2 regions of the Glutamicibacter sp. MOO4 genome follow, and region 1 is predicted to be linked to the other one. Evidence: predicted binding sites of a transcription regulator. Region 1 holds the regulator's gene; the other holds the start of a gene.
What was found. Region 1 encodes HrcA, which represses chaperone genes, less so after heat shock. Its sites were predicted from a motif close to TTNGCACTCGNNNNNNNCGAGTGCNAA; they were not measured.
Positions count from the first base shown of each region.

Region 1 (4,396 bases):
AGGCCACGGTCGAGAGTACCCTGATGCCGATGCAGTTCAGCTAGAACGCACCATGCTGCTGACGCGCCTGAGTTCCGGTATGCAGATCAGCGATCTAGATGAAGTTGGCCGCAAAAAGATTGCTGGCTTGATCGCGGACTCACTGATCGATCCTAAGGCTGCCTTTGGCGGAACTTTGGTGTTAACGCAAAGAGGCCGGCTATTAGCCGACCTCGCAGTGCGCGAACTTCTCGATTTCTAAATCTGCAAAGTTCTACTTCATCAAGCGCAAGTTGTACTTGTAACGGTAAGGGTTGCCCTTGTTGGCTTGGATTCCCGCAAGGGCACCCGAAACCGTCATGAATACCCAAAGCGCTACGGCCAGTACAGAGAAGACCCAGCCAACAATCGGCACGATGGTCAGCACGTTTAACACGATAGCCAGAACGGTCAGCGGCAAGGTGAAGTTGAATGCTTCCTTGGATTCCTGAGCGGTAAACGCACCACGATCCCGGAACACAGCGAAGATAATAGCAGCCGGGATGCAGCCAAGAACTGCGCCGAAGTGAGCCATCGTTGACCACAGACGATCCTCAGTGGGAGTCAATGGCTGCGCAGAAGTTTGAGAGCCCTCAAAGCGGGAGTCATCCGAAGACTGCGTCTGGCGTGAAGTCACTATTATTCCTTGCTGTGGGGTTGTTGGTCATACCAATCATAGCCGGGTCTGCGCCGCAGGCTGGGAGTTTACGACGCGCTAATCCAACTATTAGTTATTTGTTAAGTAACCGTAATCTTCGGTGGTGAGGAAATCGATTAGTTCCTCAATCCTGCCCAACAGTTGTGGCTCTAGCTGCCCATAGTGTGAAACCGTAGACAAGATCCGCTGCCAACCAATGCCGATGTCCTCGGCAGTTTCGTGAGGCCAGCCGAAGGCCTTGAGGATACCGGTCTTCCAATCGGTACCCTTCGGGATCACCGGCCACGCTCTGATCCCCAACGTGGCGGGTTTGATCGCTTGCCACACATCGATGTAGGGGTGGCCGAGAATCAAAACGTTATTTGCTGCGCCGGGAACTTTTAGCGCTTCCGCCACAATGAGGGACTCTTTGGAACCGGCCACGAGGTGATCCACGAGGATACCAAGGCGACGTTCGGGGGATGGGGCGAAGTCACGGATCGCACCGGCTAGATCGTCCACACCATGCAGAGGCTCAACAACGATGCCTTCAACACGTAAGTCGTGGCCCCAAACCTTTTCAACCAGTTCCGCATCGTGTTTACCTTCAACCCAAATCCGACTGGCACGAGCCGCTCTTGCCTTGAGCCCGGACACGGCTCGGGAGCCAGAAGCGGAAACCAGGTTTTTAGGTGCGGCCACTTTTGCTACCGGGTCAATCATCTCCACGGGTTCGCCCTCAAGGAAAAAGCCAAACCCTGCTTGGAATGAGCGAGACTTGCCGTGGCGGTCCTCCAAAACAATGATTCGCATGCCACCAGATTTTTCGGTGCGTATGACTTCACCCACCCAGCCGGAAGAGACATCTTCGAGAATCATGCCCAGTTCAATGGGGACCTGGCGGAGTTTTTTGGGTGCTGGTGCACTCAGATCTTGCGGTCCCCAGGAGTAATTTGCCACGTACGGCCTTTCGCTGTGATCGAATACGCTCAAAAACCAATGCTAGCAACCGTTGAACGTATTAGACTTGGCACTTGACAGGTTAGAGTGCCAAACCCTTCACATGGGGATTGTTAGGAGGTGCTGTGGTGAGTGAGCTAAGGCGTTTGGATGTTCTGCGAGCAATCGTAGAAGACTACGTCCAATCCCGGGAGCCAGTTGGCTCCAAGGCGCTGCTCGACCGGCACAACCTCGGCGTCAGCGCAGCGACCATCAGAAATGACATGGCGTTGCTGGAAGAGGAGGGGCTGATTGCTGCCCCGCATACCTCTTCGGGACGCATCCCCACCGAAAAGGGCTACCGGCGTTTTGTGGACGAGATCGGCGAACTTAAACCGCTCTCTCGGGCTGAACGCGATGCGATCAACAAGATCCTCGATAGTTCCAATGACCTCGACGAGATGCTCAAGAGCACCGTTCGGTTATTGGCCCGGTTAACTAACCAGGTCGCGATGATCCAGGTGCCGCACTACGACATGGCTTCGCTGAAAAATCTTGAACTAGTTGCCTTGGGCAGTGCTCAGGTATTGATGGTCATGATCGCGTCCAATGGGACCGTGGATCAGCGAATGCTGGCTGTGTCGCGAGTGTACTCGGAGACTGAACTGGCCGATTTGAAGCTGTGGTTATTGAACAGCTTCGAGGGTGTGCAACTGGCAGAGTTGCGTGGAAAACTAACCCGTGCAGGGCTTAGCGCCCAGCAACAGTCGGATCCATTGGTGGACAGCGTTTTGCTTGCGTTGGAGGAAATGGCTCAAGCTGCCAATACTCAACGCATCATCATGTCGGGAACGGCAAATCTGGCCCGAGTGGAAGGCGACTTCCCGCTGAGCATCACCCCAGTGCTTGAAGCGCTGGAGGAACAAGTAGTGTTACTTAAATTGTTCTCTGAGCTAGAAGCCGATTCTCGTGGTGTGGCCGTAGCCATCGGCACCGAACACCACTATGGTCAGCTCTCTGAGGCCGCGGTTATTGCTACTACTTATGGTTCGGACGTGCGCAACAAGCTTGGCGTGCTCGGCCCAACCAGAATGAACTATCCGACCTCGATGGCCTCGGTGCGGGCTGTAGCCCGTTACCTGTCGAAGATTTTGGCGAACTAACAACGCTGGTATCACACCCAGCATTTTTTGAATTTTGCATTTTTAGGAAAGGACACGGCGAACAACGTGAGCTCGCATTACGAGACCTTGGGCGTTGCCAAGGACGCGACCCCGCAGGAAATCAAGAGTGCCTACCGCAAGCTGGCACGTAAGCTACACCCGGACGTGAACCCAAGCGCGGATGCCTCCGAGCAGTTTAAAGCTGTGACGCACGCCTACGAGGTCCTTTCTGACCAGACCAAGCGTTCGAACTACGATTCGACCGGAGATGAAAACGGTAATGGCCACCCAGGCTTTGGTGGTGGCGGCGGACAGGGCTTCGGCGGATTCGGCGACATCTTTGAACAGTTCTTCGGTGGCGGACAGGCCCAAGGCCCAGCATCGCGCACCCAGCCAGGTCGAGACGCACTGATCACCATCACCATCGATCTGGAAGATGCGGTCAAGGGCACCGTGTACCCATTGGAGATGGAAACCGCGGTCACCTGCAAGACCTGCAACGGCTCTTGCACCCGCGAGGGAACCAGCCCGGTCACCTGCGACATCTGCCATGGTGCCGGTCAGGTTCAGCGCCCAGTGCGTTCCTTCCTGGGCCAAATGATGACGGTGGAAACCTGTGCTGCTTGCCACGGCTTCGGTACCACCATCCCGGACCCTTGCTTGGAGTGCAACGGCGAAGGCCGCGTTCGCGAACACGTTTCGAAGTCGCTGAACGTTCCTGCCGGCGTGGATTCGGGAACTCGTATCCAGCTGCGTGGACAGGGTGAAGCTGGCCCGGGCGGTGGCCCGAACGGCAACCTGTTTGTTGAGATCGATGTACGACGCCACAAGATCTTCGAGCGAGCACAGAGTGATCTTCACGCCAAGATGACCATGCCAATGACCGCGGCAGCACTCGGTTCAGAACTGAAGCTGGAAACCTTTGATGGCGAACAGCCGATCAATGTTGACTCCGGTGCACAAGACGGCGACACCATCACCCTTCCAGGTCTTGGTGTTCCTCGTCTACGCGGTGGCAAGCGCGGCGATATCATCGTCCACCTGCAGGTAGAAACGCCAACCAAGCTTGACGCTGCCCAGCGCGACTTGCTCGAACAGCTGGCAAAGCTGCGCGGTGAGGAAATGAGCGCAGGACGTGTTGAGCACTCCGGCGGCATGTTCTCGCGTCTGCGTGACAAGCTGAACCAGCGCTAAAGATGAGCAACCACAGCTTTGTCATCGACGCTGATCTGGCACAAAACGCGGTGCCCGGTGACACTTTGGAACTCACCGGACCCGAAGCCCACCATGCGGTGACCGTCAAGAGGGTCACCGCCGGTGAACAGCTGGACCTGCTTGACGGGCGTGGTCTGCGCTTAAGCGTAGAAGTCCAGACCACGGGTAAAGATTTCCTCAGCGCCACGGTAGTCAGCAGATCTCAAGAGGTCACCAGCGATCACCCGGTGACCCTGGTGCAGGCTCTGTCCAAGGGGGATCGTGACTTGCAGGCCGTTGAATCGGCCGTGGAGCTTGGTGTGCTGGCGGTTCGCCCGTGGCAAGCTGATCGATCCATCGTGCGGTGGAATGCGGCAAAGGCCGAGAAGGCCTTAGCTAAGTGGCAAGCCCAGGTCCGTTCGGCACAGAAGCAATCACGGCGCGC
Region 1 is NZ_CM167800.1:1,183,004-1,187,399, reverse strand. Features, by position in the region: gene hemW (radical SAM family heme chaperone HemW) at 1-241, shown strand, start outside; gene AC1Z3F_RS05410 (DUF4870 domain-containing protein) at 254-655, opposite strand; gene AC1Z3F_RS05405 (DUF3097 domain-containing protein) at 746-1,615, opposite strand; gene hrcA (heat-inducible transcriptional repressor HrcA) at 1,744-2,757, shown strand; gene dnaJ (molecular chaperone DnaJ) at 2,824-3,951, shown strand; gene AC1Z3F_RS05390 (16S rRNA (uracil(1498)-N(3))-methyltransferase) at 3,954-4,396, shown strand, end outside.

Region 2 (4,396 bases), 1.1 Mb from region 1:
GTGCTCGCCCGTGAACTCTTGGAGGGCATACTCTCATCCGCCTCGGTTGCCCGAATCAGCGAACTGGTGATGCTCACCGCTAGCCATGATCCTGCTGAGTCTAACGTCCTGGGACGGATTCTGTGCGACGCAGATCTAGAAGTTTTGGCCCGGCCCCAGCCGGCCTATGAACGCTATGCTCAGGCGATCTATCAAGAATATGCGCACCTGCCACAAAGCGTGCTGGCTGCCGGGCGCATCAAGATTCTCTCGGCCCTGGTGTCCAAGGCTTCAATCTACGGTACGCAAGACGGACGCGAACTTTGGGAATTAGCTGCTCGTGCCAACCTGAACCGGGAATTGAATTTGCTCCACACCTGGCTCTAGCACTTGTTTTGCGCTGGTTAAGAAACTGATGGCCTGGTACCTTGTGGGTACCAGGCCATCAGCTTAGTTAATGCGCTACATCTGCAGCAGGGGGCTTATTAGAAGCCGCCCATTCCGCCCATGCCACCCATGTCATCGCCACCAGCTGGGGCAGAGCCAGCAGGTGCTGGCTTCTCTGCAACAACAGCTTCGGTGGTGAGGAACAGGCCAGCGATAGAAGCAGCGTTCTGCAGTGCCGAACGGGTTACCTTCACTGGGTCGTTGACGCCAGCTTCAAGCAGGTTCACGTACTGACCGGTTGCAGCGTTCAGGCCGTGGCCAGCAGGCAGGCCCTTGACCTTGTCGGCGACAACGCCTGGCTCCATGCCAGCGTTCAGTGCAATCTGCTTCAGTGGAGCTTCGATGCCAACACGAACGATGTTCGCGCCGGTTGCTTCGTCGCCTTCCAGCTCAAGCTTGGCGAATGCAGCAGCACCAGCCTGAATCAATGCAACGCCACCACCGGCGACGATGCCTTCTTCAACGGCTGCCTTTGCGTTACGCACGGCGTCTTCGATGCGGTGCTTGCGCTCCTTGAGCTCAACCTCGGTTGCAGCGCCGGCCTTCAGCACAGCAACACCGCCGGAGAGCTTTGCGTGGCGCTCCTGCAGCTTCTCGCGGTCGTAGTCCGAGTCGGTGTTCTTGATCTCGGCTGCGATCTGAGCCTTGCGGCCTTCGATTGCGTCGGCTTCGCCGCCACCTTCAACAATGGTGGTCTCGTCCTTGGTGATAACGACCTTGCGGGCGGTACCTAGAACTTCGAGGCCTACGTTATCTAGGGACAGGCCGATTTCTTCGGAAACAACCTGGCCACCGGTAAGCAGTGCGATGTCGGTGAGCATTGCCTTGCGGCGGTCACCGAAGCCTGGAGCCTTAACAGCAACAGACTTGAACAGGCCACGGATCTTGTTCAAGATCAGGGTAGCCAGCGCTTCGCCTTCAACGTCTTCGGCGATGATCAGCAGCGACTTGTTCGACTGCATGACCTTCTCCAGCAGGGTCACCATGTCCTTAACCGAGGAGATCTTGGAGTTCACGATGAGGATGTATGGATCCTCAAGAACGGTCTCCTGGCGCTCGGTGTCGGTGACGAAGTAAGCCGAGATGTAGCCCTTGTCAAAGCGCATACCCTCTGCCAACTCCAGCTCCAGGCCGAAGGTGTTGGATTCTTCAACGGTGATAACGCCCTGCTCGCCGACCTTGTCGAGAGCTTCAGCGATCAGGCCACCGATTTCGGTGTCGCCTGCGGAGATCGAAGCGGTAGCAGCGATCTGCTCCTTGGACTCGATCTTCTTAGCAGCAGCAAACAGCTCAGCGGTGACGGCTTCTACAGCCTTGTCGATACCGCGGCGCAGTGCGATTGGGTCAGCGCCTGCAGCAACGTTGCGCAGACCTTCCTTGACCAGTGCCTGAGCAAGTACGGTTGCGGTGGTGGTACCGTCACCGGCAACATCGTCAGTCTTCTTGGCAACTTCCTTGACCAGCTCTGCGCCGATCTTCTCGTAAGGATCTTCGAGATCGATTTCCTTAGCGATGGACACACCGTCGTTGGTGATAGTAGGGGCGCCCCACTTCTTTTCCAATACGACGTTGCGGCCGCGTGGGCCGAGGGTTACCTTTACCGCGTCAGCGAGGGTGTTCAGTCCGCGCTCGAGTCCGCGGCGTGCTTCCTCGTCAAATGCAATCATCTTGGCCATAGTGGCTTTCGGTCCTTTCGGGACGATTTTGCGAAAATGCAACCGACAGACAGCGCCCGCGACGGACGAGTTCTCCGGTGCGGCATCTGGCCAGCGACCGTTTCAGCTCTCGCTATCTGAGGTATTCTCAGCACCCTGCCCGTACTTGGCTAGACCGCGGCTTCAAAATTCCAATAGGAACGCAAAAGCCGACCGGCGTTAGCAGTCGCAACGCAAGAGTGCTAATACAAATATTGGCACTCTCGCATGGCGAGTGCAAGCCGATCGGCTCTGAGCGAATTGAATTGTTACTGAATTATTTGTTCAGTTCCAGCGGGTCATCGGATCCGATGACCACAGTGACTCGATTAGGGACGTTCTCGGTCTGCAAAACATCGTCAATATTTAGGGCTTCGGCCGCTTTTTCTGCGGTGATCCGTTCGGCCTCTGACATGTAATAAACCGTCGAAGTCTCGGCAGGCTTGTTCCAGTTGTCGGTCACGATGTTGGTGAAGCCGGCTTCAGTCACGGCTTCTTTGCCAGCACTGGCTACCCCAGCAACACTGGCGGCGTTGTAAACACCGATGCGTTGATCAAACAGGACATCTGCGTCATCAATGGTGCTGGACTCAGAAGCGGATTCGCTGGAGCTTGGCTCCTGCGATTCATTTTCATCGGTGGGCGAAGTGCTTTCGCTTCCACCGGCTCCGGCGATGCTGTCCTTGAGTTGCGGAGCAAAGACAAAGGACGCAGCACCGATGATCAGCACGATCACGGCAGCCAACACTACCCACAGCAACTTGCCACCGGTCGACTTTGAGGTAGCAGACTGCGCCCATCCGTGTGCGTGGTGTGAACCCACACGGGTGTTGAACTCCGGTACGCGATCAAATTCGTCACGCGGGTAGTTGGTCATTCTTGTCCTTGCTCGAGGTCTAACTGGTCACGGCAGGCTGGGTTATCTCCCCGAGCCGACCTTACCGCCCACACGACGTTTTGTTGAACGTGTTCTGCGTAGTCGCTTTACCAGCATCGGGTCGTAGGCCATGGCCGCATCCGTTTCTATCAGCTGGTTCAGCAGCTGATAGTAGTTGGTTGGAGACATAGAAAACTGCTTGGTGATCGCTTGTTCCTTGGCTCCCGCATACTTCCACCACAACTTTTCCAAGCTCAGGATCTGTTGTGAACGCTCATCAAGTTCCGAGTCTGGATTCATTACAAAATCTGCCAATAACTCGTTCTCTGCCATGCGTTCTCACCTCGGTCCTCAGCTCAGTTTTTATGTGTCTCGGCCATGCTTGTACTCCACCGTTGGTAGACATACCACCGATATTCTAACCAATCAGCATGCCTATCGCCGTGTGGCCGGGCACAGGCACGCCAGAAAAACGGCACAATTGCACCTATGGATGAAATGCAACAAGCCCTTTTTGACGCTCCACTGCCCCCGCAGGCTGCGGTGTATGCCCCGGGTGATTTCCCCTTTTTCCACGGAGCTCAATCCATGTCAGATCAGGGTTTCATCGCCACTGATTGGGTAGTACCGCTATCGGCTACGGACAATATTCTTCGTGATCTAGCCATCAAATTGGCCGAACGCTCCGCTCAGGGCGAAGTGATCCTGCCCGAGCCTAAGGTGATGTTTCGCGCACTGGCATTGCCATTGGCCGAAGTCAAAGTCCTGATTATTGGCCAAGATCCGTACCCCACACCGGGGCACCCCAATGGTCTGGCCTTCGCAGCCAATAAGCCGGTCCGCCCATTACCCCGTTCGCTGGGCAACATCTATAAGGAACTTCAGGCTGATCTTGGTATCGCTCCGGTCGCTCATCCGGACCTAAGCGCCTGGCAGTCCCAGGGCGTACTGCTGCTAAATCAGGTCCTGTCAGTGTCCGCAGGCCAGGCCGGGGCGCACCAGAAATTCGGTTGGGCTCCGGTTATTGAGGCGATCTTGGCAGCCCTGAACGAACGAGCGAATCCTCCGGTGGCAATTCTGTGGGGCAACCACGCGCAGAAGCTCTCCCCGTCGCTATCCAACGTTCCCCAACTGCGTAGCGCCCATCCCTCACCGTTGTCCGCCTCGCGAGGATTCTTTGGCTCAAAACCGTTTTCAGAAACCAATCGGCTCCTATCCCTTCAGGGACAGAAGCCGATTAATTGGTCGTTGCCGGTAGCTTAGCGTCGACGGATTCGCCGACGCTCACGACGAGCGTTCGAAGTCAGTGGGCGACATAGCGTTTCGCCAAAGACGACGCCTCCGGCGATGGAAAGCATGATGGCCATGGCGTTGAACATTTCAACCAGGCCGGTGGACA
Region 2 is NZ_CM167800.1:69,116-73,511, reverse strand. Features, by position in the region: gene AC1Z3F_RS00360 (DUF4031 domain-containing protein) at 1-366, shown strand, start outside; gene groL (chaperonin GroEL) at 465-2,102, opposite strand; gene AC1Z3F_RS00350 (LytR C-terminal domain-containing protein) at 2,398-2,997, opposite strand; gene AC1Z3F_RS00345 (DUF3263 domain-containing protein) at 3,040-3,330, opposite strand; gene AC1Z3F_RS00340 (uracil-DNA glycosylase) at 3,586-4,260, shown strand; gene AC1Z3F_RS00335 (threonine/serine exporter family protein) at 4,257-4,396, opposite strand, start outside.
Region 2: groL (chaperonin GroEL) is a predicted target of HrcA. The motif match lies at 2,301-2,327, and genes of this name have one in related genera.